DNA from 4 places in the Pantoea sp. SGAir0418 genome. Region 1 is predicted to be linked to each of the others. Evidence: predicted binding sites of a transcription regulator. Region 1 holds the regulator's gene; each other region holds the start of a gene.
The links. Region 1 encodes PhoB, which activates phosphate uptake and scavenging genes when phosphate is short. Its sites were predicted from a motif close to CTGTCATAAAACTGNCNNAT; they were not measured.
Positions count from the first base shown of each region.

Region 1 (7,445 bases):
ACCGGCACCGCCAGCGGTGCATAACCATAGCGCGCGATAAACAGCTGACGCTCATCCACCTGCATCGGCCGGCTCATGGCGCCAAGCTGAGCGGCCCCTGCGGCCAGCGCGGTCGGCGCCGTCGACGATCCCGCCGCCTGCACCTGCACGTTAACGCCCGGCGACTGACGGCTGAAATCTTCGCCCCACAGCGTCATCAGATAGCCCAGCGTGTCCGAGCCCACGCTGCTCAGGTTGCCGGTCAGCATGCTTTGCTGAGCCGTCGCCAGCAGCGGGCACAGTAATAAAAGAGAGAGCAGCAGCGATTTCATCACAGAGTCCGGTGGCGTTTACTGCGCCACATTCTCGCGGATTCCGTTCGCCACAATCAAGCGCGGTGGCAGCACGAAGCGGAAGCAGGTTTCCTGATGCGGCACGCTGCTGATCTCCAGCCGCGTGGTGTGGTGGCCGAGCGCGTGCTTAACAATGGCCAGCCCCAGCCCGCTGCCGCCGGTGGCGCGCGAGCGCGCTTTATCCACGCGGTAGAAGCGTTCGGTCAGGCGCGGCAGATGCTCCTCGCTGATGCCGGGCCCGTTGTCGCACACTTTAAATTCGGCGCCCTGTTTGGTGCGCAGCCAGCTGATGTCGATGCGCGTGCCATCCGGCGTGTGGTTCACCGCGTTATACACCAGATTGGAAATCGCGCTGCGCAGCTGTTCATCATTGCCGAACACCTTCAGGTGTGGATCGGTATGGAAATGGATGCTGTGACGGCCCTGGCTGAGGGTTTCCGCCTCGCGCTGTAACAGCAGCAGCATGGTCGGCACATCCACCGTCTCTTTCAGATCAATGGCGGGAGCCGCTTCGATGCGTGACAGCGTCAGCAGCTGCTTCACCAGGCTGTCCATGCGTCGCGTCTGCTCCTGCATGGTATTGAGCGCCTTGCTGCGGGTGCGCTCGTTCATCCCGGCATCGTCCATCATCTCCAGATAGCCCTGCAGCACTGTCAGCGGGGTACGCAGTTCATGGCTGACGTTGGCGAAGAAGTTACGCCGCGCCCCTTCCAGCTGGTGCATCTGGGTGACGTCACGCGCCACCATCAGCCACTGCCCTTCGCTGTAAGGCATGACGCGGAACTCCATGTGATGCTGATTATTCAGCACCAGCGTCAGCGGCTTGTTGAAGTCGCGCTGGCGGATATAGCGGGAGAATTCAGGGTAGCGCAGCAGGTTGAGGATATTCTGGCCATTATCTTCCGGCCAGCGCAGCCCGAGATGCTGCTGGGCCAGACCGTTACACCAGAAAATGGTGCCCTCTTCGGTGGTGAGCACCACCGCGTCCGGCAGCGACTCGGCCCCGCTGCGAAAGCGTTTGATCAGATTGCCCAGCTCGCGCCGGCGGCGGCGATTGCGCAACTGCATTTGATACAGGCCGTAAAACAGCGGTTCCCAGCTGCCGCGCCCGGTGGGAGGCGTCATTGAACGATCAATCCACAGCCAGTGCGACAGCCGCATCAGATTTTTGAAGTGCCAGAACAGCACGCCGCACACGGCCAGTAACAGCCACCACGGCAGATAGCCAACCAGCAGACCCAGCACCAGCGCAGGCAGACACACCAGCGCCAGCTCGGTCAGTAATCTCTTCCAGGAGAGTCGTTCCAGCACGGTAAAAGACTCCGTTTAGTAGCGGGCAGAGAAACGATACCCTGTTCCGCGAACGGTTTGTACCATGCGATCGTGGCCGGAAACTTCCAGTGCTTTACGTAAACGACGGATATGCACATCCACGGTGCGGTCTTCCACATACACGTTAGTGCCCCACACGTGATTCAGCAGTTGTTCGCGGCTGTATACGCGCTCCGGATGCGTCATAAAGAAGTGCAGCAGTTTGTATTCGGTCGGTCCCATTTCCAGCGGCGTGGTTTCGGACATCACGCGATGCGAGGAGGGATCGAGGCTCAGCCCCTGCATCTCAATCACCTCTTCCACCGCCATCGGTGAGATGCGGCGCATCACGGCTTTAATGCGCGCCATCAGCTCTTTGGGCGAGAACGGCTTGGTGATGTAATCATCGGCGCCCACTTCCAGCCCGCGCACGCGATCTTCCTCTTCGCCGCGCGCCGTCAGCATCATCACCGGAATATCACGCGTCATGGCTTCACGCTTTAAATGTTTGATGAACTGAATGCCGCTGCCGCCGGGTAACATCCAGTCCAGCAGAATCAGATCGGGCCAGGGTTCGATCAGCTTGCCAATCGCGCTGTCATAGTCCTCAGCCTCAATCGGCTGATAATCGTTTTGTTCCAGCACGAAACATAACATTTCACGGATGGGAGCTTCGTCTTCCACAACCAAAATGCGCTTAGCCATTATTACTCCTGCGATTGTGACGGCATGTCACGGGGGTTTGCGGCGCCATTATGCGTCAGTTTTGTGACACTTTTATGAAAAACCCACCTCATGATAATCAGATAAAAAGCGCAATTGTGACAACCGGTTTCGCTTTTTTTTCATTGCGTTGTTAAGCGGTTATACTGCCGCTTTGCGATAGCAGGCACGGAGCATTCATGCGCATTATTCACACCGCTGACTGGCATATCGGTCAGTTCTTTTACAGCAAAAGCCGCGCCGCCGAGCACCAGCAATTCCTCGACTGGCTGCTGGCCGCGATTGTGCAGCATCAGGTGGATGCACTGATCGTCGCTGGCGACCTGTTTGATACCGGTTCGCCGCCCAGCTACGCACGCGAACTGTTTAACCGTTTCGTGGTGGCGCTGCAGCCCAGCGGCTGCCAGCTGATTGTGCTGGCCGGCAACCATGATTCGGTCGCCACGCTGAATGAATCGCGCGAGCTGCTGGCCTGCCTCAATACCCGCGTCATTACCAGCGCCACGCCCGGCGGCGAGCAGCAGGTGCTGACGCTGCAACAGCGCGACGGCACGCCGGGCGCGCTGCTGTGCGCCATTCCCTATCTGCGTCCGCGCGACATTCTGCGCAGCCAGGCGGGTCAGTCCGGTCGCGATAAGCAGCTGTCGCTGCTGCAGGCGATTGAGCAGCACTATCAGCACTGTTATGCCGCCGCTGTGGCGCAGCGCGAAGCCATGGGCAGTACGCTGCCGATCATCGCCACCGGGCATCTCACCACCGTGGGCGTCAGCAAGAGCGATTCGGTGCGTGATATCTACATCGGCACGCTGGACGCCTTTCCGGCGCAGGCCTTCCCGCCAGCCGACTACATTGCGCTGGGCCATATACATCGCGCGCAGCGCATCGCCGACAGCGATCACATCCGCTACAGCGGTTCGCCGATTGCGCTCAGTTTTGATGAGCTGGGACGTGAGAAAAGCGTATTCCTGCTGGAATTTAGCACCCGGCTGGAGTCCGTCACACCGCTGGTTATTCCGTCATTCCAGCCGATGCAGATGTTAAAAGGCGCGATGGCGGAGATCGAACAGCAACTGACCGCGTTTCACACCTATGAAGGCGATCTGCCGGTGTGGCTGGATATCGAAATCACCACTCAGGAGTACCTGAGCGATCTGCAGCGCCGCATCGAACAGCTAACCGACGCGCTGCCGGTTGAGGTGCTGCTGGTGCGCCGCAGCCGCGATCAGCGTCAGCGCAGCCTGGCGCGGCTGGAGAACGAAACCCTGGGCGAACTGAAAGTTGAAGAGGTATTTGCCCGCCGGCTGGCGCTGGAGGAGCAGCTGGAGGATGAACAGCGCGCGCAGTTAACGCAGCTGTTTCGCAGCACGCTGGCGACGCTGGAGGATCCGGGCGCATGAAAATTCTGACGCTGCGTTTTAAAAACCTCAACGCGCTGCGCGGCGAGTGGTTTATCGATTTCCGCCGCGAGCCGTTTGCCAGCAACGGGCTGTTCGCCATCACCGGCGCCACCGGCGCGGGTAAAACCACGCTGCTGGATGCCATCTGTCTGGCGCTCTATCACCAGACGCCGCGCCTTGGTGGCCTGTCGCAGAGCGAAAATCAGCTGATGACGCGTGACACCGCTGAGTGCCTCGCCGAAGTGGAGTTTGAGATCAAAGGTGAAGCCTGGCGCGCCTTCTGGAGCCAGAACCGCGCGCGCGGCCTGGCGGAAGGTAAACTGCAGGCGCCGCGTGTCGAACTGGCGCGCGTGGCGGACAACCAGATCGTCGCCGATAAAGTCGGTGACAAGCTCAAAGCCATCGAAACCTTGTCCGGTCTCGATTTTGCCCGCTTCACCCGTTCTATGATGCTGTCGCAGGGGCAGTTTGCCGCCTTCCTCAATGCCAAACCCGGCGAGCGCGCCGAGCTGCTGGAGGAGCTGACCGGCACCGAAATCTACGGCCACATCTCGATGCAGATCTACGAGCGCTGGCGCACGGCGCGCGCGGCACTCGACACGCTGCGCGCCCGCGCCGGTGCGGTGCAGTTGCTCGACGACGCCCGCCGCGCCGAACTGGCGCAGCAGCTGGAGCAGCTGACCCGCACCGAACAGGATCTGAGCGAGCAGCTGGCGCAGGCCCAGCAGCAGCAGCAGTGGCTGACGCAGCAGCAGCAGCTCAACGCGGAGCAACAGCAGGCGCAGCAGGCGTTGCAGGCTGCCGCCACGGCCTGGCAGCAGGCGGAAGGCGATCGCCAGCGGCTGGCGCGTGCTGAACCGGCGGAGAAGCTGCGCGACAAACTGCAGCAGCGCGAACAGCTGCAGCGCGACCAGCAGACACTGAACCAGCAGGCGCAGCAGTTACAGCAGCAACAGCAACAGGCGCAAGCGGCGCTGCAGCAGGGTGAAAGCCACTATCAGGCAGCACAGCAGGCGCGTGAACGTGCGCTGGCCGAACAGCAACAGCTGGAGACGCTGCTGAGCGAACAGGTGATCCCGCTCGATCAGCAGATCGCCAGCCGTGCACAGCAGCTTGAGCAGCAGCAGGCGCTGCTGAGCGAACAGCAAAAAACGCTGTTACTCAGCCAGCAGGCGCTGGATCAGCATCAGCAGGCAAGTGAACGCTTACAACAGCAGCTGGCGCAGCAGCAGGCGTTTCGCCTGAGTGAAGCCGCTGTCGCCCGCTGGGGCGGCGAACTGGCGCGCTGGCAGGCCGAACTCGCCCGGCTTGAAGAGCGTGAGCAAACGCTGACGCAGCTCAGCGCGCAGCAGCAACAACTGCATAGTCAGCTCGAACAGCAGCAGCAGGCGCTGCAGGCGCGCGAACAGGCGGCACAGCCGCTGCAACAGGCGGAAGCCGCGGCACAGCAGCAGCGCCAGCAGGCGGAGCAGGTGCTTACTTCGCTGGAAGCAGAGATCGCCAGCCCGGCGCTGCGGACGGCGCTGGCGCAGCATCAGCAGCAGCGCGGCGTACGTCAGCAGCTCAGCCTGCTGGCGGCACAGTGGCAAACGCTCCAGCCGCAGCGCCAGCAGCGCCAGCTTAAGCTGCAGCAGTTACAGCAGCATGCTGAGCAGGAAGCGCTGGCATTGCAGCAGCTGCGCGAGGAGTACAAGCGCGAGCATCAGACGCTGCTGGACGTGCGTCGCCTGTGCGAGCTGGAGCGCACGATTATTCAGCTGGCCGACGAGCGGGCGAAGCTGCAGCCGGAACAGCCCTGCCCGCTGTGCGGCTCCTGCCAGCATCCGGCCATCGACCGCTATCAGCAGTTACAGCCGGATGAAAATCAGCAGCGGCAGGCGGCGCTGGAAACGCACGTGGCGCAGCTCAGGGAAGCCGGCACCGCGCGGGGCGAGCAGCTCAAACTGTCGCAGCAGCAACAGCAGGCGCTGCAACAGGAAATCGCCGACCTCGACCAGCAGATCGCCGCCACCCGCGAGCGCTGGCAGGCGCTGTGCGGTGAGCTGGCGCTTACCTTCAGCGCTGAACAGCACGCAGAATTCAGCGCCTGGCAGCAGCAGCAGGACGCGCTCGAAGCCCGCCAGCAGCAGCAGTTGCAGGCGCGTGAACAGGCGGCCGTCACGTTGCAGCAGGCCAAAGACGCGCATCTGCAACAGCAGCAGCGCTGGCAGCAACATCAGCAGCAGCAACAGCTGGCACAGCAGCAGCTGGCCAGCGCCCGGCAGCAGCGGGATGAGATCGATCAGCGCGTCAGCGGTGAACGGCAGGCATGGCAGCAGCAACAGCAGCAGCTGGAACAGCAGCTGGCTGCCCATCAACTTAGCCTGCCTGCAGCGCCCGAGCGCGCCGGCTGGCTGCAAACGCTGCAGCAGCGCTGGCAGCAGTGGCAGGAAAGTGAGCGGTTACTTGCTGAGCTACAGCCGCAGCTGGCGAAAAGCGAAACGGAAGGAAGCAGCCTGCAGCACGCTCTGGCGCGTGAACAGCAGCAGGTCGCCAGCCTGCAGCAAGCCCTTAACCACCTGCAACAGCAGCAGCAGGCCCAGCAGCAGCAGCGTCAGCAGCTGTTTGGCGACCGGCGCGTGGCGGACGCGCGTCAGCAGCAGCACGCCACGCTGCAACAGCATGACCAGGCGCTGGCGCAACAGCTGCAGCGCTGGCAGCAGGCGCAAAGCGAGCTGCACGGCCTGAAAGGTCAGTATGAACAGATTGTCAGCCAGCAGCAGACGCTGGCGCAGCGCGCAGCGGACGCTGAAAACGCCTTCCGGCAGGCATTGCTGCTCAGTGATTTCGCTGACGAAAGCGCCCTGCGCGCCGCGCTGCTGGCGGAAGATGAGGTGCAGACGCTGCGCCAGCGGCTGCAAACGCTGGAGCAGCAGCATCAGCAGCACACCGCGCTGCATGCCAGACTGGCGCAGCGGCTGAGCGATCACCAGCAGCAGCGCCCGGCCGCACTCAGCGATGCCGATGCAGACTCCATCGCCGCCCGGCTGGAGCAGCTGCGCGTGGCGCTGCGTGACAATGCACGCCAGCAGGGCGAAGCGCAGCAGCAGTTGCACAGCGATGCGCAGCAGCGTCAGCAGCAGCAAACGCTGCTGGCGCAGATCGCCGCTGACGAAGCGGAACTGGCACAGCTGAGCCGCCTCAACGATCTGATCGGGTCGGCCAAAGGCGACAAGTTCCGCCGCTTTGCTCAGGGCTTAACCCTCGATCATCTGGTGTGGCTGGCAAACCGCCAGCTCGATCGCCTGCACGGCCGCTATTTATTGCAGCGCCGCGTCAGCGATGAGCTGGAGCTGGAAGTGGTGGATACCTGGCAGGCCGATGCCACGCGCGACACGCGTACGCTGTCCGGCGGCGAGAGCTTCCTCGTCAGCCTTGCGCTGGCGCTGGCGCTGTCCGATTTGGTCAGCCATAAAACGCGCATTGAATCACTGTTTCTCGACGAAGGCTTCGGCACGCTGGATGCCGAAACGCTGGACACCGCGCTGGATGCGCTCGATGCGCTCAACGCCAGCGGGAAAACCATCGGTGTGATCAGTCATGTGGAAGCGATGAAAGAGCGCATCCCGGTGCAGATCCGGGTGCGTAAAATGAACGGGCTCGGCTACAGTAAACTGGAGCTGCCGGGCGAGTGATGCGTGAA
Region 1 is NZ_CP027911.1:3,024,572-3,032,016, forward strand. Features, by position in the region: gene C1N84_RS14215 (PstS family phosphate ABC transporter substrate-binding protein) at 1-311, opposite strand, end outside; gene phoR (phosphate regulon sensor histidine kinase PhoR) at 330-1,643, opposite strand; gene phoB (phosphate response regulator transcription factor PhoB) at 1,659-2,348, opposite strand; gene sbcD (exonuclease subunit SbcD) at 2,546-3,763, shown strand; gene C1N84_RS14235 (AAA family ATPase) at 3,760-7,437, shown strand.

Region 2 (7,445 bases), 660 kb from region 1:
CCTGATGATGATGGGTATCGACACCTCGTGGCTGATGATTGCCGCCGGGTTCGTGATGGCGGTGATTATCTCCAGCGCCTACGGCTGGAGCATCGAGCGCGTGGCGTATAAGCCGGTGCGCTCCTCCAAACGCCTGATCGCGCTGATCTCGGCGATTGGTATGTCGATCTTTCTGCAGAACTACGTCAGCCTGACGCAGGGCTCGCGCGATCTGGCGCTGCCCAGCCTGATCACCGGCCAGTGGACGCTGGGTGAGAGCAACGGCTTTGCCGCCACGCTCACCACCATGCAGCTGGTTATCTGGGTCGTCACCTTCCTCGCGATGCTGGCGCTGACGCTGTTCATCCGCTATTCGCGCATGGGCCGCGCCTGCCGCGCCTGCGCTGAAGATCTGAAAATGGCCAGCCTGCTGGGCATCAACACCGACCGCGTGATCTCACTGACCTTTGTGATCGGCGCAGCGATGGCGGCCGTGGCTGGCGTGCTGCTGGGGCAGTTTTACGGCTCCATTAACCCGTTCATCGGCTTTATGGCCGGCATGAAAGCCTTTACCGCGGCGGTACTGGGCGGCATCGGCAGCATTCCGGGCGCGATGATTGGCGGCCTGGTGCTGGGCATTGCGGAAGCGCTGACATCAGCCTATCTGTCGACCGAATATAAAGACGTGGTGTCGTTCGCGCTGCTGATCGTGGTGCTGCTGGTGATGCCAACCGGTATCCTTGGCCGTCCGGAGGTGGAGAAAGTATGAAACGCCTCGGTCTGGTTAACGCCGTGGTCTCCACGGTGATGCTGCTGGTACTCGCCAGCTTCTTTATGGGTATGCGCCTCGATCTCGACGGCACCAAACTGGTGGTGGCGAATTCGGGCGCCGTGCGCTGGAACTGGATCTTCCTCGGCTGCGCAGTGGTGTTTGTGTTCCAGCTGCTGCGTCCGCTGTTGCAGGGCAAGTTTAAGCGCAGTGGCAAAGGGTTGGTGCTGCCGGGTTTTGACGGTTCGACACCAAAACAAAAGCTGCTGATGCTGCTGGTGATTGTTGCCGCCGTCGCCTGGCCCTTCTTCGTGTCGCGCGGCAGCGTGGATATTGCCACACTGACGCTGATCTACGTGATGCTCGGCCTCGGTCTGAATGTGGTAGTGGGCCTGTCCGGCCTGCTGGTGCTGGGTTACGGCGGCTTTTACGCCATCGGTGCTTACACCTTTGCGCTGCTGAATCACTATTACGGCTTTGGCTTCTGGGAAAGTCTGCCGCTGGCGGGTATTGTCGCCGGTGCCTTTGGCCTGCTGCTGGGCTTCCCGGTGCTGCGGCTGCGCGGTGACTATCTGGCGATTGTGACGCTCGGCTTTGGTGAGATCGTGCGTATTCTGCTGCTGAACAGCACATCAATCACTGGCGGTCCCAATGGAATCGCGCAGATCCCCAAGCCGAGCCTGTTTGGCATTGAATTTGGCCGGCGCGTCAGTGAAGGCGGCTGGACCACCTTCCACGAGCTGACGGGCCTGGCGTACGATCCCAATCACCGCGTGATTTTCCTTTATCTGGTGGCGCTGCTGCTGGTGGTGCTGACGCTGTTCGTCATCAATCGTCTGCTGCGCATGCCGCTGGGGCGTGCGTGGGAAGCGCTGCGTGAGGATGAGATCGCCTGCCGTTCGCTCGGTCTCAGCCCAACGCGCATCAAGCTGACGGCCTTTACCATCAGCGCGGTGTTCGCCGGTTTCGCCGGTACGCTGTTTGCCGCGCGTCAGGGCTTTGTCAGCCCGGAATCTTTCACCTTTGTCGAGTCCGCGTTTGTGCTGGCGATTGTGGTGCTGGGCGGCATGGGTTCGCAGCTGGCGGTAATCCTGGCCGCGATTCTGCTGGTGGTATCGCGCGAGCTGATGCGTGATTTGAACGAGTACAGCATGCTGGTGCTCGGTGGGTTGATGGTGCTGATGATGATCTGGCGTCCGCAGGGGCTGCTGCCGATGAAGCGTCCGCACCTGAAGCTGAAACAGGCAAAACAAGGAGAGCAGGCATGAGTCAGCCTTTATTAGCCGTTGAAGGCCTGATGATGCGCTTCGGCGGCCTGCTGGCCGTCAACAACGTGGCGCTGGAACTGCATCCGCAGGAGATCGTCTCGCTGATTGGCCCGAACGGGGCGGGGAAAACCACGGTATTCAACTGCCTGACCGGTTTCTATAAGCCAACGGGCGGCACCATCAAACTGCGCGATCAGCCATTGCAGGGCCTGCCGGGGCAGAAGATCGCGCGCATGGGCGTGGTGCGAACTTTCCAGCACGTGCGCCTGTTCCGTGAGATGACGGTGATTGAAAACCTGCTGGTGGCGCAGCATCAGCATTTGAAAAGCGGCGTGTTCTCCGGGCTGTTTAAAACCCCGGCGTTCCGGCGTGGCGAGAGCGAAGCGCTGGACCGCGCGGCCAGCTGGCTGGAGCGCATTGGCCTGCTGGAGCTGGCTAACCGCCAGGCCGGCAATCTGGCTTACGGCCAGCAGCGCCGGCTGGAGATCGCCCGCTGCATGGTGACGCGTCCGGAAATCCTGATGCTCGACGAACCGGCCGCCGGCCTCAACCCGCGCGAAACGCACGAGCTGGATGAGCTGATCGCTGAACTGCGCGGCGAACACAAGGTGACGGTGCTGCTGATTGAACACGATATGAAGCTGGTGATGGGCATTTCTGATCGCATTTATGTGGTGAATCAGGGAACGCCGCTGGCCAACGGTACGCCGGAAGAAGTGCGTAACAACCCGGATGTGATCCGTGCTTATTTAGGTGAGGCGTAACATGGCGAACCCGATTTTAACTTTGCAGGGCGTCAGCGCGCACTATGGCCCGATCCAGGCACTGCATAACATTAATCTGCACATCAGTCAGGGCGAAATCGTGACGCTGATTGGCGCGAACGGCGCGGGTAAAACCACGCTGCTCGGTACGCTGTGTGGCGAACCGCGCGCCACCAGTGGCACCATCACCTTTGATGGCAAAACCATTACCGACTGGCAGACGGCAAAAATCATGCGTGAAGCGATTGCCATCGTACCGGAAGGCCGGCGCGTGTTTTCGCGCATGACGGTGGAAGAGAACCTGGCGATGGGCGGTTTCTTCGCGACGCGTCAGCAGTATCAGGAGCGCATTGAGCGCGTTTATCAGCTGTTCCCCCGGCTGGCGGAGCGCAAAGTGCAGCGCGCCGGCACCATGTCCGGCGGTGAGCAGCAGATGCTGGCGATTGGCCGCGCGCTCATGAGCCAGCCGCGCCTGCTGCTGCTGGACGAGCCGTCGCTGGGTCTGGCGCCGATCATTATCCAGCAGATTTTCGACACCATCGAACAGCTGCGTAAAGAGGGCATGACCATCTTCCTCGTCGAGCAGAACGCCAACCAGGCGCTGAAGCTGGCCGATCGCGGCTACGTGCTGGAGAACGGTCACGTGGTGCTGGAGGATAGCGGTGAAGCGTTGTTATCCAATGAAGCGGTGCGAAGCGCGTATTTAGGCGCCTGACCTGGCTTTGGTCATGACGTTGGTGCGGTGATTTGCCCTCACCCTAACCCTCTCCCGCACGCGGGAGAGGGAACCGTACGGCAGCGTTTTTCAGGCCAGGTTGCTATCCTGGCATCCTCCCGGACTTCTCTCGCCCTGCAGAAGAAGGCATCAGCGCACCGCCTTTTATCCCCCTCTCCCCGTGGGAGAGGGCCGGGGTGAGGGCATCAGCACGCACGGCCTTTCATCTCCCTCTCCCCGTGGGAGAGGGCCGGGGTGAGGGCATCAGCGCGCACTAACCCCGTCATATTCCCGTCATAATCCTGTTATTTTTCCGTCATTTCCTCGTGTCATGTTACTTCGCGAACAAAAAATGCGTGATATCGCGCGCGCCACAAGCACAGGAAACCCTTATGTCCGCTTTTACGCTTCGTCCCCGCCTGATGAGTCTGCTGCTCGGTCTGGCGATCAGCGGTAATGCGCTGGCTGCTACCGAAATCCCTTTCTGGCACTCAATGGAAGGTGAGTTAGGCAAAGAAGTCGATTCTCTGGCACAGCGTTTTAACCAGGCTCACCCGGATTACAAAATCGTTCCGACCTACAAAGGCAACTACGAGCAGAGCCTGGCTGCGGGTATCGCTGCGGTGCGCAGCGGTAAGGCACCGGCCATTCTGCAGGTTTACGAAGTGGGCACCGCCACCATGATGGCCTCTAAAGCCATCGTGCCGGTGCATGAAGTGTTTAAAGACGCCGGCGTGCCGATGGACCCGAAACAGTTTGTTCCTGCGGTTGCCGGTTACTACAGCGACAGCAACGGCCAGCTGATCTCACAGCCGTTTAACAGCTCCACGCCGGTGCTGTACTACAACAAAGACGCGTTCAAAAAAGCCGGTCTTAACCCGGATCAGCCACCGAAAACCTGGCAGGCGCTGGCGCAGGATGCCGCCGCGCTGCGTAAAGCCGGCATGAGCTGCGGCTATGCCAGCGGCTGGCAGGGCTGGATTCAGATCGAAAACTTCAGCGCCTGGCATGGCCTGCCGGTTGCCACCAAAAACAACGGCTTTGACGGTACCGACGCGGTGCTGGAGTTCAACAAACCCGTGCAGGTGCGCCACATCCAGCTGCTGGAAGAGATGAATAAGAAAGGTGATTTCACTTACTTTGGCCGTAAAGATGAGTCGACGTCCAAGTTCTATAACGGCGACTGCGGTATCACCACCGCCTCATCCGGTTCGCTGGCCGACATTAAGCATTACGCCAAATTCAACTTTGGCGTGGGCATGATGCCGTACGATGACACTGTGCCGAACGCACCGCAGAACGCCATTATCGGTGGCGCCAGCCTGTGGGTGATGAAAGGCAAAGATGCAGCGACTTATAAAGGTGCGGCGGAGTTCATGAAGTTCCTCGCCCAGCCGGATATCGCGGCAGAATGGCACCAGAAAACCGGTTATCTGCCGATCACCACCGCGGCTTATGAGCTGACCAAACAGCAGGGCTTCTATGACAAAAACCCGGGCGCGGACATCGCCACGCGGCAGATGCTGAATAAAGATCCGCTGCCGTTCACCAAAGGGATGCGTCTGGGCAACATGCCGCAGATTCGTACCATCGTCGACGAAGAGCTGGAAGGCGTGTGGACCGGCAAACAGTCGCCACAGGCAGCGCTGGACAACGCGGTGAAACGCGGCAACGAACTGCTGCGTCGCTTTGAACAGCAAGTGAAGTAACTCCGTAATGGCGGGATGGACGGGTAAGTCCGTCCCGCTGTCTCATTCTGACGAGCCTGCTATGTCCTCATCATCACGTCCGGTTTTCCGCGCCCGTTTGTTGCCGTATCTGCTGGTGGCACCGCAACTGGCGATCACCGCGATCTTTTTTCTCTGGCCCGCCGGAGAGGCGCTGTGGTACTCGCTGCAAAGCATCGATCCGTTTGGCATCTCCAGCACCTTTGTTGGCCTTGATAACTTCCGCCGCCTGTTCAGTGACGACTACTACCTTGATTCGTTCTGGACCACCCTCGTGTTTAGCGCGCTGGTGACGGTATGCGGCATGACATTCTCGCTGCTGCTGGCGGCACTGGTGGATTACGTTATCCGGCTGAAAAAGCTCTATCAGACGCTGCTGCTGCTGCCCTATGCGGTGGCGCCGGTAGTTGCGGCGGTGCTATGGATGTTCCTGTTCAATCCGGGGCTGGGGCTGTTCAGCCATCTGCTGAACCAGCTTGGCTACAACTGGAACTATGCGCAGAACAGCGGTCAGGCGATGTTCCTGATTGTACTTGCGTCGATCTGGCAGCAAATGAGCTACAACTTCCTGTTTTTCTTTGCCGCGCTGCAGTCCATTCCTAAATCGCTGGTGGAAGCCGCGGCGATTGACGGTGCCGGACCGGTGCGCCGTTTCTTTAATCTGTCGCTGCCGCTGATTACGCCGGTCAGCTTTTTCCTGCTGGTGGTGAATCTGGTTTACGCCTTTTTCGACACCTTCCCGGTGATCGATGCCGCCACCGGCGGCGGGCCGGTACAGGCCACCACCACGCTGATCTACAAAATCTACCGCGAAGGCTTCACCGGACTCGATCTCTCGTCGTCCGCCGCGCAGTCGGTGGTGCTGATGTTGCTGGTTATCGGCCTGACCATTCTGCAATTCCGCTTTGTCGAGCGTAAGGTGCAATACCAATGATTGAAAACCGACGCGGGCTGGATATCTTCGCCCACACGCTGCTGGCGCTGGGGGTGCTGACCATTCTGTTCCCGCTGTACGTGGCGTTTGTCGCCGCGACGCTGGATAACAACGCGGTGTATCAGGTGCCGATGACGCTGGTGCCGGGCCCGCATCTCATCGACAACATCACCCACATCTGGCGCGATGGCGTCAACGGCAGCGCGGCGTTTGGCCTGATGATGCTGAACAGCCTGATCATGGCGCTGGGCATCACCGTGGGCAAAATCACGGTGTCGATGCTCTCGGCGTTTGCGCTGGTGTGGTTTCGCTTTCCGCTGCGCACGCTGTTTTTCTGGCTGATCTTTATCACCCTGATGCTGCCGGTAGAAGTGCGTATTTTCCCGACGGTGGAGGTGATCTCCACGCTGCACATGCTGGACAGTTACAGCGGTCTGACATTGCCGCTGATGGCCTCCGCGACCGCCACGTTCCTGTTCCGCCAGTTTTTTATGTCGCTGCCGGATGAGCTGATTGAAGCGGCGCGCATTGACGGCGCCAGTCCGATGCGTTTTTTCTGGGATATCGTGCTGCCGCTGTCAAAAACCAATCTCGCCGCGCTGTTTGTCATCACCTTTATTTACGGCTGGAACCAGTATCTGTGGCCGCTGCTGATCATCAACGATGCCGGCCTGAGCACTGCCGTGGCGGGGGTGAAAAGTATGATCAACACCAGCGGCGGTCCGACGCAGTGGAACGAAGTGATGGCGGCGATGTTATTAACCCTGATCCCACCGGTGGTGGTGGTGCTTGTGATGCAGCGCGCTTTTGTGCGTGGCCTGGTGGAGAGTGAGAAATAGATGGCAGCGGTAACCCTTCAGACCGTGACGAAATCGTATGACGGCAAAAACCAAATCATTCAGCCGCTGAACATCACCATCAATGACGGTGAATTTATGGTGATGGTCGGCCCATCCGGCTGTGGAAAATCGACGCTGCTGCGCATGGTGGCCGGGCTGGAGCGCGTCACGTCGGGCGATATCTACATCGATGATCGGCGCGTCACCGACATGGAGCCGAAAGATCGCGGCATCGCCATGGTATTCCAGAATTACGCGCTCTACCCGCACATGACGGTGGGAGAAAACATGGCTTACGGCCTGAAGATCCGCGGCATGGGCAAGGAACAGATTACCCAGCGGGTGATGGATGCGGCGCGCAGTCTGGAGCTTGATCACCTGTTGCAGCGCCGTCCGCGCGAGCTCTCCGGCGGCCAGCGTCAGCGCGTGGCCATGGGCCGCGCCATCGTG
Region 2 is NZ_CP027911.1:3,685,001-3,692,445, reverse strand. Features, by position in the region: gene livH (high-affinity branched-chain amino acid ABC transporter permease LivH) at 1-748, shown strand, start outside; gene C1N84_RS17255 (high-affinity branched-chain amino acid ABC transporter permease LivM) at 745-2,016, shown strand; gene livG (high-affinity branched-chain amino acid ABC transporter ATP-binding protein LivG) at 2,013-2,780, shown strand; gene livF (high-affinity branched-chain amino acid ABC transporter ATP-binding protein LivF) at 2,782-3,495, shown strand; gene ugpB (sn-glycerol-3-phosphate ABC transporter substrate-binding protein UgpB) at 3,888-5,204, shown strand; gene ugpA (sn-glycerol-3-phosphate ABC transporter permease UgpA) at 5,266-6,156, shown strand; gene ugpE (sn-glycerol-3-phosphate ABC transporter permease UgpE) at 6,153-6,995, shown strand; gene C1N84_RS17225 (sn-glycerol-3-phosphate import ATP-binding protein UgpC) at 6,996-7,445, shown strand, end outside.
Region 2: a site for PhoB is predicted at 3,787-3,806, ahead of ugpB (sn-glycerol-3-phosphate ABC transporter substrate-binding protein UgpB). Genes of this name have one in related genera too.

Region 3 (7,445 bases), on a different contig from region 1:
TGCGCTGTGCATGCGCACCGATCTGGATGAAGCGCACCTGCAAAATGTGCTGGCGCAGGAAGAAAAAGACGGGCGTTTTGCCAAACCCGAAGCCAAAGCCGGGCAGGATAAGAGCCGCCGCAGCTACGTGGATATGCACCGTTATGAGCTGCGCGACGTGCCGCAGTGGATGGAGAAACAGGTCTATCTGGCGCTGGGCGGACTGTTACTGGGCGCCGCGATGCTCGGCATTGATGCCACCCCGATGGAAGGCTTTGATGCGCGCGCACTTGACCAGGCGCTGGGCCTGCGTGAACAGGGCTTTACCAGCGTGGTGCTGGTTTCGCTTGGCTATCGCAGTGAGGAAGATTTCAACGCCACGCTGCCGAAATCGCGTCTGTCGCAGGACGAAATTTTCACGTTTATCTAAGGGACTTAACCAGGTGCGCACCTGCGCACCTGCGCGCTTAACGTGGGAACCGCAGGCAGAAACGGGTAATGCCGTGTTCGCTGCTCACCGTGCAACTGCCCTGATGCAGTTGCATGATCCCGCGCACGATCGACAGACCCAGTCCGCTGCCGCCGTGCTGGCGTGACGCATCGGCGCGCCAGAAGCGGTCAAACAGGCGTGCCTGCTGCGCCTGACTTAGCGTCGGCCCCTGATTTTCCACCACCAAAAGCACGGCGTCTGGCTGCGTGATGCTGGAGACGTGAATGGTGCCGTCGCGCGTGCCGTAATGCAGCGCGTTAGCGATTAGATTAGCCAGCGCGCGCTGTAACAACTGCGGATCGGCGTGCAACTCGCCGTGAAGCGAGATGACAAGCTGCATGCCATGCTCTTCCGCCATGCCCTCAAAATAGTCACTCAACCGCTCACCCAGCGGGGTCAGATCGATGCATTGCCTGTCCAGCGCCTGGCTGGCGTCTGCGGCTTTGGCGAGAAACAGCATGTTATCAATCATCTTCGCCAGCCGCTCCAGCTCCGCATAATTGGAACCCAGCAGCGTTTGATACTCGCTGACGCTGCGCGGCTGGTTCAGCGCCACTTCCGTCTGACCAAGCAACGTGCCAATCGGCGTGCGAAGATCGTGTGCCATGTCCGCTGAGACCTGGCTAAGTTGCTGATAACCCTGCTCCAGCCGGCTCAGCATCTGGTTGAGCGCCGCCAGCAGCGGTTGCAGCTCGCCTGGCGCGCTGGTCAGTTCAATGCGATGCGACAGCCGCCGCACGTCGATCACCCCGGCTTCCGCTGCCAGCCGGCGCAGCGGCGTCAGGCCGCGGCGCACCAGCAGCACACTGATCGCGGCGACCAGCAGCGCCGCCAGCGCGGTGCACAGAATAATCTGGTGGCGATAGCCGGTGAGGGTCTGCGTGCGGTCGCTCATCAGGCGACCGGTGATGATTTCGATCTGGCCGCTGCCATCACGCGTTGGCGTCAACGCGGCGGCGGCGATAAACGGCGTGCCGTCCGCCGCCTGCTGATGGTGGACTGATTGCAGGGTTAACGGCTGATCGGCGGCGACCGGCGTAATGGCTGGCACCGGACGCCCGCCGGGATTGATCACGATCAGCGGCGGCTGGCCGGGAAAGCGCAGCACCAGCAACGATTCGGTATTGCCCAGCATGTTGGCGAACAGTCGCGGCTTCTGCTGAATCAGTGTCAGCGCATCTTCATCGCGCAGCAGCGTGCGCATTTGATCGATGCGCGTCAGCAGGGCTGCGTCATCGCGCACGCCGATCTGCTTCGCCAGTGCGTGATACAGCGCCATGCCGCTGAGTGTAAAAATGACCACCACCGTAGCACTGAGCAGTAGCGAAAGGCGGACGGCGAGCGAGCGGGGTTTCATGTTTCAGCTTCGCAGCGATAACCGACACCGTGCACGGTATGAATTAATGGTCGGGTAAAAGGGCCGTCAATTTTCTGCCGCAGCCGTTTTACCGCCACATCCACTACGTTGGTGTCGCTGTCAAAATTCATATCCCAGACGCGCGACGCAATCACCGTGCGCGTCAGTACCTCGCCGGGATGCAGCAGAAACAGATGCAGCAGATTGAACTCTTTGTTGGTCAGGTCGATGCGCTGTCCGGCGCGCTCGACCCGGCGACGGGCAATATCCAGCTGCAGATCGGCCAGCGTCAGGATGTCGGGCAGCTTCTGCTGGCTACCGCGCCGCAATTGAGTGCGCACGCGCGCCAGCAGTTCGGCGAAGGAGAAGGGCTTGACCAGATAGTCATCGGCACCCAGTTCCAGCCCTTTAATGCGATCTTCCACCGTGCCTTTGGCGGTGAGGAAAATCACCGGCGTTTGTAATTGCTTATCCAGCTGCGCCATCACCTCCCAGCCATTGATGCCGGGCATCATCACATCCAGCAGAATCAGATCGTAATGGTGCTCCTGCGCATAAAACAGGCCATCCTGACCGTTTTCAGCCACGTCGACGATAAAACCGGCCTCGGTCAATCCTTTGCGCATGTAATCACGCGCCCCGGCTTCATCTTCTATCACCAATATTTTCATGCGCTCTCCCGGCAGTGGCGGCCGCTTGCTGATGGCGGGCAGTATAACGCGGGTTAGCATAGAAAACCGAGGCTGACAGCGGCATGAGCCCCTGATGACAAAATCATGACAGAGCGTTAAGTAAAACTTAATGGCGCGACAAATTTCGCTAACTCATTAACATATATAAGAATTTGCTCTGCATTTTTGCGCGCTTTTGATGGTGGCGTCAGCGGCATCGTGTTATTACAAGGTTAAAACCTGTGAGATAGCCTGCCGGAGAGCATCATGAAAAAGCGTTGGTCTTTTGCCTTACTGTTGTCACTCAGCGCCCTCAGCCAACTGGCTGCGGCGCAGCAGACGCTGCGTTTTGGCGTCGATCCCACTTTTCCACCGTTCGAATCCAAAGCCAGCGATGGCTCGCTGCAGGGTTTTGATATTGATCTGGGCAATGCCATCTGTGCGCAGGCCAAAGTGAAATGTCAGTGGGTGCAGATTGGCTTTGATGGCAGCATTCCGGCGCTGCAGGCGAAGAAATTTGACGCCATTCTGTCGGCGATGTCGATGACGGAGAAGCGCCGCGAGCAGGTAGCGTTCAGCGACATGCTGTACATCACGCCCAGCGCGCTGCTGACACCTGCCAACAGCACGCTGACGGCGGATATCAGCACGCTGCGCGGGAAGAATATCGGCGTCGCGCAGGGCACCATCCAGGAAACCTACGCCAAAACGAAGTGGGCACCGCAGGGCGTCAACGTGGTCTCGTATCCGAATCAGATGGAGATCTACCCGGATCTGGTAGCGGGTCGACTCGATGCCAGCCTGGCGAATGCGGTTTCGGCCGAGCAGGGCTTTCTCAACACGCCGGAAGGCAAGGGTTATGTCAATAAAGCCACGCTGGTGGATAAAGCATTATTGGGCAACGGCGTGGGTATCGGGCTGCGTAAAGGCGATACGGCCAATCTTACTTTAATTAACGATGCGCTGGCCGCGCTGCACAGCAACGGCACCTACGACCGGCTGGCGCAGAAGTACTTTAAAGTTAAGGTTTACCCCTAATCGTAGGGCGATTTGCCTTCGTCACGCACAGGAAAATCATGTCTTTACTCCCTGATTATACCCAGCAGCGGGCGCGATTCCTGGCCGCCGTCACGCGCCAGCACAGCGCGCTGACTGCCTATCGCCATCCGCTGACCGCGCCTGACGGGGCCGCGCTGTACACCGACGTCGCGGTGATCGGCGATCCGGCGGCTCCCAAACGCATGCTGATTCTCTCCGGCACACACGGTGTGGAAGGCTATTACGGTTCAGACAGCCAGATCGCCTGGCTTGATAGCCTTGATGTCGCCGCGTTACCGCCCGACTGCGCCCTTGTGCTGGTCCATCTGCTGAATCCGTGGGGCGCTGCGCATCTGCGGCGCGTCAATGAAGACAATATCGATCTCAACCGGAATTTCATCGATTTCAGCCAGCCCGCACCCGCTAATCCGCACTATGCGCTATGGCACGATCTGTACCACGGCGACCGCGCACATGCCGATCGGCTGCTGGCGGAGACGCTGCAGCAGTCAGGCTGGCCGGCGCTAAAACGGGTGGTGGAAGCGGGCCAATATCAGGCAGCAGATGGCCTGTTTTATGGCGGGCAGCAGCCGGCCTGGTCGCACCGCACGCTGCACGCCATTGTCGAACAGCATCTGCGTCAGGCGCAGGTCATCCTGAGTTTCGACCTGCACACCGGTGCCGGCGCGTGGGGCCATCCGATGCTGCTGGCGATTGCTGAACAGCGCTATCCGGCGCATGACTGGGGGAAGTCGTTATACGATGAGTGGCTGACGCTGCTGTTTACCGGCGCCGGGCGCGACAGCGACACCGGCGTGACCGCCACGGCAACGGGCTATGTCTCGCAGTTTCTGCTGACGTCGCTGCCTGACACGCAGCTGCTGCCATTGGTGGTGGAGTGTGGCACTTATCCGGGTGAGGAGATGCACCGCCGGGTGCGCGACGATCACTGGCTGCATCTGAAGGGCGATCCGGCAAGCCACGCCGGACGCGCGCTGAAGCAGCAGCTGGTGGAGGGGTTCTGGCCCGCCGATGAGGACTGGCGCGCCTTAACTGCGTTTCGTACCCGGCAGATTTTCCTGCGCGGCTGGCGCGCGCTGGTGGCTTACAACCGGCCGTAAAAGGTCATGCGCGCGGTTTCGGACAACGCGATACCGGGCTGGGTGTTGTAGGCCAGCACCGCCAGCATACGCGTGACATCGCCTTCGGTGGGCGTCACGCGGTGCAGCGAATTGCGCCCGCGAAACAGCACCAGGTCACCGGCATCAATCTCCAGCGCCTCGACCGGCTGGCGCTGATCGAGCACGGCGGCGACGCCGTCGTAATTCATCTCGCCGGCATCCGCATCGCGCAAATCTTTCACATACTCAAATACACCGCCGCCGCGCGGTTTTTGCACCAGCAGCGTGATGGCGAAAGAGGAGTTGTCAAAATGCCAGCCGAGTTCCTGGCCGTCAGGTGCGTAATGCAGATTTATGGACGACAGCGGGTCGGCATATGGATACAGCGCGTCTTCGTCCAGCACATCACAAAGAAAGCGTTTAAACAGTTCGTCATTGTACAGCTGACGCAGCGGCGATTCCGCCGCAATCACATCGTCGGTAATGCAGCCTTTGGTGCTGATCACGTCACGGTTGCGTGGATGATCGGCACGGTACGCCTCGTCCGGCTTCAGCAGATAGACGTTGTGCTTGCTGACGGTGTGGTAAGCCAGATGGCGCTGGGCCAGCCCGTCAGCCACGATCGACTGCAGCGCAGCCGGTTGCAAAAACTGACGCAGCACCAGCGCGCCGTGTTGCTCCAGCTGCTGGCGACAGTGCCGACGCCAGTCGGCGTCGGCCAGTGGGTGCAAATCAAATCGAATCAAAGCAGACATCGCGGTGGTTCTCTGAGTTGGCAGGAGTAGAGACTGTAACGGCCTGATATGTTGATGCCTAACGATAAATATTTAACGCCTTGCTAAGGAAACCTTAATGCCTGCACCCGTGTCGCGTTTGCCGAAAATCAGCGTGATTCAGTCGTTCAAAGTGGCGGCGGAACTTGGTAGCCTGGCGAAAGCCGCCGCACAGCTGGCGCTGACGCCGGCTGCCGTCAGCCAGCAAATTCGTCAGCTGGAAGCGCAGCTGGGCAGCGCACTGTTTGTGCGTACCCAGAGCGGCGTGATGCTGACGGAAACCGGCAAAGAGTATCTGCGCTACGTTAGTGAAGCGTTCGACATTCTGCATCTGGGGCAGCAAAATTTGCGCCATGCGGCCAGCATGCCAAAGCTGACGCTCTATTCATTGCCGGCGCTGGCATCGAAATGGCTGCTGCCGAATATCACCGCCTGGCGGGCTCACTGTCCGGGCTGCGATCTCAGCCTGCACGGCACTCATGCGCCGGTGGATTTCAGCGCCACACCGGCAGATTTTGTCATCTGCTTTGGTGAGGATCGCTACCCGCAACTCGACAAGCAACGGCTGTTCTGTGACGAGGTGCTGCCGGTCGCCAGTCCGGCGCTGATACAGCGTTACCCGGGCGAATCGTTGCTCAGCCAGGCGCCGTTGATCCATCTGGACTGGGGCAATGAGGGACGCTTTCTGCCCGACTGGCGCAGCTGGTTTCAGGCCAAAGGCAGTATGGAGCCGGCGGCCCAGCCAGCATTCAGTTTTAATCTCACTTCACTGGCGATCGACGCGGCGGTAGCAGGGGCCGGTGTGCTGCTGGGGCAGCGTCGCCTGATTGCCGGCGAACTGGCGCGCGGCGCGCTACAGGTGGTGGATCCGCTCAGCCTGCCGCTGAGCAAACCCTATTTCCTCGCCTGGCCACAGCGCTCCCGCAGTCAGCCTGGCAGCGAGGCGCTGATTCAGTGGCTAACGCAGCTGGCGAGTTAACAAACTGTTAACTGCCGCAGCGTTCTGCGACAGGGATTGCCCTATGCTGATGCGCTTTGTGCGCAGTTGCGAAGAAAGGGAGTTCAGGCACGATGATTGATACCTCATTCTGGCTGACCACGCTGGTGGTCAGCATCACAATTTTGCTGTGGGCGCTGGCGCGGTTGCCGGAATACCTTACCGCGCTGCTGTTTTTTGCGGCGGCGATGCTGCTGTCGATAGCGCCAGCCAGCAGCGTATTCAGCGGTTTTGCCTCCTCAGCGTTCTGGCTGGTGCTGAGCGGTTTTGTGCTGGGCGCGGCGATCCGCAAAGTGGGCCTTGCCCAACGCTGGGCCAACTGGCTGGTGGTGCCGTTCAGCCAGAGCTGGCCGCGGATGGTGGCGGGCACGGTGCTGCTGAGTTATCTGCTGGCGCTGGTGATGCCGTCGAACATGGGACGCATCGCGCTGCTGATGCCGGTGGTGCTGGCGCTGGGCGAGCGGGCCGGTATCCGGCCGGGCAGTCGCGGCAGCATTGGGCTGGCGCTGGCGGTGGGCTTCGGCACCTTTCAACTCTCTGCCAGTATTCTGCCCGCCAACGTACCAAACCTGGTGCTGAGCGGCGCGGCGGAAAGCGCGTACCAGCTGCATTTGCAATGGCTGCCGTGGTGGCTGCTGCACATGCCGGTGGTGGGGCTGGGCAAAGGTATTCTGCTGGTTGCCTGCATTACGCTGCTGTTCCGCGCTCAGCCGCAGCCGGTGGCAACGCGGGAAGCATTGCCGGCGCTAAGCGGGCGCGAATGGCGGCTGATTGCCTTACTGGCCGTCACTCTACTGTTGTGGATGACCGACAGCCTGCACGACTTATCCGCTGCGTGGGTCGGGCTGGCCGCGGCGTGTCTGTGTTTGTTACCGCGCGTGGGCTTTCTTTCGGGCGACGATTTTGACAGCGGCGTCAATTTCCGCACCTGCATCTATATCGCCGGCATTCTCGGCGTCGCCACGGTGGTGGTGGACTCTGGCCTGGGGCGGCTCATCGCCAATGCACTGCTTCACCTG
Region 3 is NZ_CP027912.1:475,093-482,537, forward strand. Features, by position in the region: gene C1N84_RS21310 (oxygen-insensitive NAD(P)H-dependent nitroreductase NfsB) at 1-409, shown strand, start outside; gene C1N84_RS21315 (heavy metal sensor histidine kinase) at 447-1,826, opposite strand; gene C1N84_RS21320 (heavy metal response regulator transcription factor) at 1,823-2,497, opposite strand; gene C1N84_RS21325 (transporter substrate-binding domain-containing protein) at 2,765-3,535, shown strand; gene C1N84_RS21330 (M14 family metallopeptidase) at 3,574-4,656, shown strand; gene C1N84_RS21335 (2OG-Fe(II) oxygenase) at 4,641-5,411, opposite strand; gene C1N84_RS21340 (LysR substrate-binding domain-containing protein) at 5,509-6,408, shown strand; gene C1N84_RS21345 (SLC13 family permease) at 6,501-7,445, shown strand, end outside.
Region 3: a site for PhoB is predicted at 2,590-2,609, ahead of C1N84_RS21320 (heavy metal response regulator transcription factor). Genes of this name have one in related genera too.

Region 4 (7,445 bases), 1.3 Mb from region 1:
TTGATTTTATTGGATGAAGAAGCTAAGGCGATGCGTCGCACACTCTTGGATGCAGACTTCAGTGATGTAGTAATGAAAAAAGAAAAATTAACGACGCTGCATCAGGTAATACATAATCTGTTGCAAGCTAAACCTGAATCGGTTGAAGAACAGTTAATCGGGAAAAACGCCCTCATACGTGAAAAACGCGTCATTTGCGCTTTATTACGCGGAGTGAAACCGTCTTTGATTGCCCGAGAGATGGGACTGCACCCACGTGAAATCAGTCGTAGCAAAATTAATTGCCTGGCAAGAAGCGGTTTTTCATCGCTTAATGCCATGCTGGCGTGCGCATCAAGGACATCACAATGATGTCACTTTTAGTTAATAAAATTTTCTTGCGTTAACAGCGCTCGATTTTTGACACGGAGGGAATAATCCGATAACAACAAAATGCTAACTTTAACAGCGCGACAAAATTTTGTTGTAGCAGCATCCTTTCAGGCTTTAATTTCCCCTGCCATGGCGTGTCCAAAACAAATCAGACGTTAAATACAACCTATCCATACATCGCCTGTCTGGTCGAAAAGGAAAAATTTCCCGGCTGCAGGGCTGATCACCAGCCTTAGCTTACACCTTTGCGGCTGCAGCTCCCCCAGCGCCAGCGTGCGCGCGTCATTGAAATCCGTCACCAGCGCCGGAAAATGCGCCATGCCGTTAATCTGCGCCCGGTACTCGCGCATCATGCCGCGTCGCAGGTGCTGCACATCGTTAGTGAGCCAGCGCGGCAGGCTGTTCGCCAGCTGATGCGCTGCCACCGGCCCTCCGGTATAAGCCAGCAAACGCACGCGCGCCTGGCGCGGCGGCTGAATAAAGTGGTGAATGAACCAATCCATGTATGCGTCTTTCATCCCTGCGCTTCCCCTGTGCTGACCGGCTGGCCTCAGGCTATTTTAAGGACTGGCAGGTTTAAGGTTAATGAGACCAGGCCTACGCGCCGGTCAGTGCAGTCTGACAAATGGGGGAGATTCTTAGTCGTTTGGGTTTGGGTTTGCCCTCACCCCGGCCCTCTCCCGCAAGCGGGAGAGGGAGCGGTCCGCTGCGGGCGGGGAATGCCGTGCGTCACATGAGTTAACCAGGAAGGCGCTGCGGGTGAAAAGTGTGAAAGGTATGCACCGCCTAGTTTCCTCTCCCAACCGGCACCGGCCAGTTCCCTCTTCCGCTTGCGGGAGAGGGTTAGGGTGAGGGAAAAACCACTCTGAATTCAAACCATTAAACCGCCTGCGCGCACGCCCACGCTGAGCTCCACGCCCACTGGAAATTGTAGCCACCGAGCCAGCCCGTCACGTCCACCACTTCGCCGATGAAATAGAGCCCCGGCACGTCGCGCGCTTCCATGGTCTTTGACGACAGCTGCGAAGTATCCACGCCGCCCAGCGTCACTTCGGCGGTACGATAGCCTTCGGTGCCGTTTGGCTGCACGCGCCACTGGTGCAGCGTGGTCACCAGCTCGCTCTGCTGCTTGCTGTTGAGCTGCTTCAGCGTCACGTCCGGAATCTGCTGCAGCTCCTGCAGCACTTCCACCAGCCGCTTCGGCAGGATCTTCGCCAGGCTGTTTTTCAGGCTGAGGTTGGGATGCGCCGCGCGCTGCACCTCGATAAAATCGTCCAGCGCGGTCTCCGGCGACAGGTTGACGGTGACAAACTCGCCCGGCTGCCAGTAGCTGGAGATCTGCAGCACCGCCGGACCGGAGAGGCCGCGGTGGGTAAACAGCATCGCCTCTTTAAACAGCGTACCGTCCTGAGCGGTAATGGTGGTCGGCAGCGCCACGCCGGAAAGCGTGTTCAGTTGCTCCAGCAGCGGCTTATGCAGCGTAAACGGTACCAGCGCGGCGCGCGTTGGATGGACGCGCAGGCCAAACTGTTCCGCCACCTTATAACCGAACGGTGTTGCCCCCAGTCCCGGCATCGACAAACCACCGCTGGCGATCACCAGCTTGTCCGCGCGAACCGCCGAGCCATTCAGCTGCAGCGTGTAACCGTCGTCGTCGCGCGCCACGCTCAGCACTTCGCTGCGCAGTCGCAGCGTCACCTGGCCGGCTTCACACTCCTTCAGCAGCAGATCAACAATCTGCTGCGCCGAATCATCGCAGAACAGCTGGCCGAGAGTTTTCTCGTGCCAGGCGATGCCGTGACGATTAACCAGATCGATGAAATCCCACTGGGTGTAACGCGCCAGCGCCGATTTACAGAAATGTGGATTGTGCGACAGGTACGCCGCCGGTTCGGTGTAGAGATTGGTGAAGTTGCAGCGGCCGCCGCCGGACATCAGGATTTTGCGCCCTGCCTTCTTGCCGTTATCCAGCAGCAATACGCGACGGCCCAATTGCCCGGCCTGTGCCGCGCAGAACATGCCGGCCGCGCCTGCACCAATAATGATAACGTCAAACTTTTCCACTGCCTTAACCCACCTGATTGAAAGGCGCTGATTGTAGAGATCTGCGGCTTTTCGCGCCAGCGACAAAAAATTGCCGTAAATGTGTCATATTGTAACTTGCTCATTTTCCGGTCTTTTTGTCCTTAATTACCTGCCGGATGACAAATTTAAGACAAAAAAGAGCTATATTTTTCTTTCCCATAGCGCACGTTGTCGCAGATAATGCGCCGCGTTCATGTCCTCCAAAATGGCGTAACGTTTATGCTACATCTGTTTGCTGGTCTTGACCTAAGCACCGGCCTGTTATTGGTTCTTGCTCTGCTGTTTGTGTTGTTTTACGAAGCAATCAACGGCTTTCACGACACTGCCAACGCGGTCGCTACAGTCATTTACACCCGTGCGATGCGGGCGCAACTGGCGGTTGTGATGGCCGGTGTGTTCAACTTCTTAGGTGTGCTGCTCGGCGGTTTGAGCGTGGCTTATGCCATCGTGCATATGCTGCCAACCGATTTGCTGTTGAATGTCGGTTCGGCGCATGGGCTCGCCATGGTGTTCTCCATGTTGCTGGCGGCGATTATCTGGAACCTCGGTACCTGGTATCTCGGCTTACCGGCGTCCAGTTCGCACACGCTGATCGGCGCCATCATCGGTATTGGTCTCACCAATGCGCTGATGACCGGCACGTCGGTAGTGGATGCGCTGAACCTGCCGAAAGTCATCAATATTTTCCTCTCCCTGATTCTGTCGCCGATTGTTGGTCTGATCATTGCGGGTGGCCTGATTTTCCTGCTGCGTCGCTACTGGAGCAGCACCAAAAAACGGGCTCGCATCCACATGACGCCTGCTGACCGCGAGAAGATCGACGGCAAGAAAAAGCCGCCGTTCTGGACGCGTATCGCGCTGATTGTCTCCGCCATTGGCGTGAGCTACTCGCACGGTGCCAACGACGGTCAGAAAGGCATCGGCCTGATCATGCTGGTGCTGATTGGCGTCGCGCCGGCGGGCTTTGTGGTGAATATGAATGCCTCCGGTTATGACATCACCCGTACGCGCGATGCGGTGAACCATCTGGAGCAGTATTACCAGCAGCACGGCCAGTCGCTGACGCACATCGTGCAGATGGCGCCACCGGCGGTGCCGACGCCGGAAGAGTCGCTCGGCGGCCCGCAGGAGTTCCATTGTGATAGCTCCCGTGCGCTCGATGCGATTAACCGTGCGCAGGGTCTGCTGGGTAATCTGCAGAGCTACAGCGATCTCACGCCTGACCAGCGCGGTCAGATGCGTCGTCTGCTGCTATGCATCTCCGACACCGCGGACAAAGCCGCTAAGCTGCCGGAGACCAGCGCCGACGATAAGCGCTTCCTCAATAAGCTGAAAGGCGATCTGCTCGGCACCATCGAGTATGCGCCGGTATGGATTATCGTGGCGGTCGCGCTGGCGCTCGGCATCGGTACCATGATTGGCTGGCGCCGCGTGGCGACCACCATCGGCGAGAAGATCGGTAAAAAAGGCATGACGTATGCGCAGGGCATGTCGGCCCAGGTAACGGCGGCGGTGTCGATTGGTATCGCCAGCTACACCGGGATGCCGGTTTCGACCACGCACATTCTGTCATCGTCGGTTGCCGGTACCATGCTGGTAGATGGCGGCGGTCTGCAAAGCCGCACCATCAAAAATATCGCGATGGCCTGGGTATTCACCCTGCCGGTGTGTATTTTGCTGTCTGGCTCGCTGTACTGGATTGCGCTGAAGCTGATTTAACGCTTCAGCGTTGCAGGGTTCTGTCGTAGTGCGTTGCGAATACAACACAGCGCGCCGCGACAGAACCCGCTCCCCCTCTCAGTGCCAAATCGCTAAGGCGATCAGGCTCACCACCACCAGAAAACACAGCCCGCTGGTCAGAACAAACTGACCGCGCACCCGCTCGCAGCGACGAATAAATTCATCGTCGTGATGATCGCGATAGCGTTTCTCCCAGATATAGCGCACCAGCCGCACCTGCTTGCTCGGCTGACCGTGGGACGTAAAGAAACCGGCACCATCAACATACTGATACAGCAACGGATCGCACCCGCGCAGCACCGCCAGCAGTGAGCGCAACGATGAGAAGTAACGCGCCATATTCACCAGACAAACCACACACAGAGCCCAAAAAAGCGCGATAGTGCTGATCATGTTCCCCTCCCGGCTGGAGCCGCAATGACGTTACCTGCAGCGGGGAAAAGCTGCAGACGCCCCACGGGAAATAAGCCAGCCACAGATGAATCGAATTGCATTGTTGTTATGCGGACCTGAGCGCGCTACCCGGACGGGAGTGGCCCTCATTTTCAGTGTAGGAGATCTGTTTAAATTTTTTCCAGCGATGATTTTCGTTCAGCGCGAGCGAAAAAAGCGATAACCCATGATCTGACTCACAGCCGGGCTTCGGTTTGCAGCATTTGCTACCTACTCTGGCTATACTCGGGATATAACAATTATTCGCCTGCGTGGCTGACATTGTGGTTGGTGGCGCTTCATCGCCGTTACGCGCAAAGGATTACGCCAGCCGAACGGCAGGAATTCGGGTTGCCCCAGAATCTTGAGAAAGGAGTTTTATCATGGCTTATAAACACATCCTGATTGCAGTAGACCTTTCCCCGGAAAGCCAGTTACTGGTTGATAAAGCGGTATCACTGGCCCGTCCTTATGATGCAAAAATCTCGCTGATTCACGTTGATGTGAACTATTCAGATCTCTACACCGGGCTGATTGACGTCAACCTCGGCGACATGCAGAAGCGAATTTCGGAAGAGACACATACCGCGCTGCGCGAGCTCTCCACCAACGCCGGTTACCCGATTAGCGAAACCCTGAGCGGCAGCGGCGATCTCGGCCAGGTGCTGGTGGACGCGATTAAAAAATACGATGTCGATTTGGTGGTGTGCGGCCATCATCAGGATTTCTGGAGCAAGCTGATGTCGTCAGCGCGCCAGCTGATCAATACCGTGCATATCGATATGCTGATTGTGCCGCTGCGCGACGAGGAAGAGGAATAACCAGTAAAAAAGCCCCTCGGACCGAGGGGCAAAAGACTGCAATAACAGAACAACTACAACATGGCTTAGGGAAATGAGTGACGCTTACGGCTGTTGGTTCAGCGCCAGCCGTACGACGACCCGGCGATTCGGCGCGTTACAGGCAATCTGTGCGGCGCGCGATCCTTCACAATACTCCACCACCGGTTCACTGCTGCCCGCGCTGCTGGCGCGGATCACCGTGGCCGGCAGGCCGCCGTCAATCAGCATCTGGCGTACCGTAGCAGCGCGCTGCTGGCCGAGCTGGCGGTTGGCGCTGGCGTTACCAATCGGGTCGGTGTGACCAATCACTTCGAGGCTTTTCAGCTCGGCGCGATCGCGCTGCAGCTCGGCAATCAGCGCACCGACCGCGCGGCGGCCGGCGGCGGAGATATCGCCAATGGACGATTTGCCAAAGTTAAACAGCACGTCACCGGCCAGCACGTAGTCTTTGTAGCTGCGCGGCGCGAGGTTGTCACACTTCACTACCGATGATGCGCGCGACAGCGCGTGGATCTGCTGCTGCGCTCCGTTGAGTTCCCGCTCCGCCTGCTGGCGGCTGACCACCTGCGGCTGGCCAGTGGTGACGTTGCCGAGGCGCACAAAGTAGGTGGTGCCGCCGGCAAAGTTGTCGCGCCACGCCTGGGCGCGCTTGCCGCTGTAGCGCGGCGCGTCTTTCATGTAGTTATCCAGCGAGTGGCTGCCCGGTTTGAGGCAGAAGACGCTGAAGCCACCCGGCAGCAGCGCGGTCTGGAATTCGCCATCAACATACACGTGCGCCGCGTCTTTGCCCGTCTGGGCAAGGGTGCGGTAGTACACTACCTGAGTCTGCGATGCCGGTACGCCGCTCACCGGCTGATACAGTTCACCGAACGGTTTTGCTGCCAGCGCGGTATGACTAAAGGTGGCGGAACCGGCCAGCAGTGCGGCCAGCAGGGTAAGGCTGAAAGTTTTCATAACTCCTCCACGGGTGCCCACAAGGGCACCCGATTAGTATTGATGGTTAACAGGTTAAAAAAGCCACGGCTGATTAATGATTATCCAGTTCGACTTTTACCCCCTGCTGCACCAGCAATTCACCTTCCACTCCACTGTGACGATAAACGTCGTACACCTGACCGCCCTGGGTAATCGTGCCCGCCACCTGTGACCAGTCGCCGAGATCGGTGCCATCTTTAAGGAGATCAGATAGCATAAGGATAGTATCAGAGGGGGCATCTACTGAAACCACTGCAGAGATATTGATATGCAACTCATTTTCTTCAAATGAAACTATATCTTCCAAATCAATTTCGTTTAACTTGCCTAATTCAAGTTCTTTTTTTCCTTGATTTGATTTGTTAGTGACATTGACTTCATCGTCCATATTCTTTTGATAATCAAAAAGAATATCTTCAACTAAAGTTTCCACACTATCAGTCATTATCGATGTGGTCGCAACTTTCGAGCTCCAACGAATATCATCAACACCCAATCCTGCAGCGTCAACGGCTTTTATCTCAACATGCCCAATAAGGGTTCCATTTCCAGCAGAATAATTAAAGTGAGCTTCATCCCCCACACTACCTTTATATAACTTTTTAGAATATATTAATCCGCCGTTAACATCATAAATTTTTATATCAAGGTGTCCATCTCGACTGTCAAAACCAACAACTTTTAAACTAAAATCTGTTACTGCTTTATTATTACCAAAACTCAATGACAGTGCTTCATCCTCATGTATACCCATAAAGTTGGAAGCATAAACCCCAACACGTATTTGGTTACTAATATAAAAACTATTCCCTCTTAGCATATCAACTACCAATCCACTATTGAATATATAACCTCCTTCATACTTCCTTTGAGAAACATTATTGAAATTCTCAGACCCATTTGTCATTGTAAGATCTGGTTCGATTGTTATATTCCATTCAGGAGATTTTGCATTATTACCAGCCTTATCCGTAGCCTGCACATTAAAATTATGCGTAC
Region 4 is NZ_CP027911.1:205,567-213,011, forward strand. Features, by position in the region: gene C1N84_RS00900 (hypothetical protein) at 1-351, shown strand, start outside; gene C1N84_RS00905 (hypothetical protein) at 528-875, opposite strand; gene C1N84_RS00910 (BaiN/RdsA family NAD(P)/FAD-dependent oxidoreductase) at 1,252-2,436, opposite strand; gene pitA (inorganic phosphate transporter PitA) at 2,677-4,176, shown strand; gene uspB (universal stress protein UspB) at 4,255-4,590, opposite strand; gene uspA (universal stress protein UspA) at 5,013-5,450, shown strand; gene C1N84_RS00930 (OmpA family protein) at 5,535-6,425, opposite strand; gene C1N84_RS00935 (Ig-like domain-containing protein) at 6,499-7,445, opposite strand, start outside.
Region 4: a site for PhoB is predicted at 2,507-2,526, ahead of pitA (inorganic phosphate transporter PitA). Genes of this name have one in related genera too.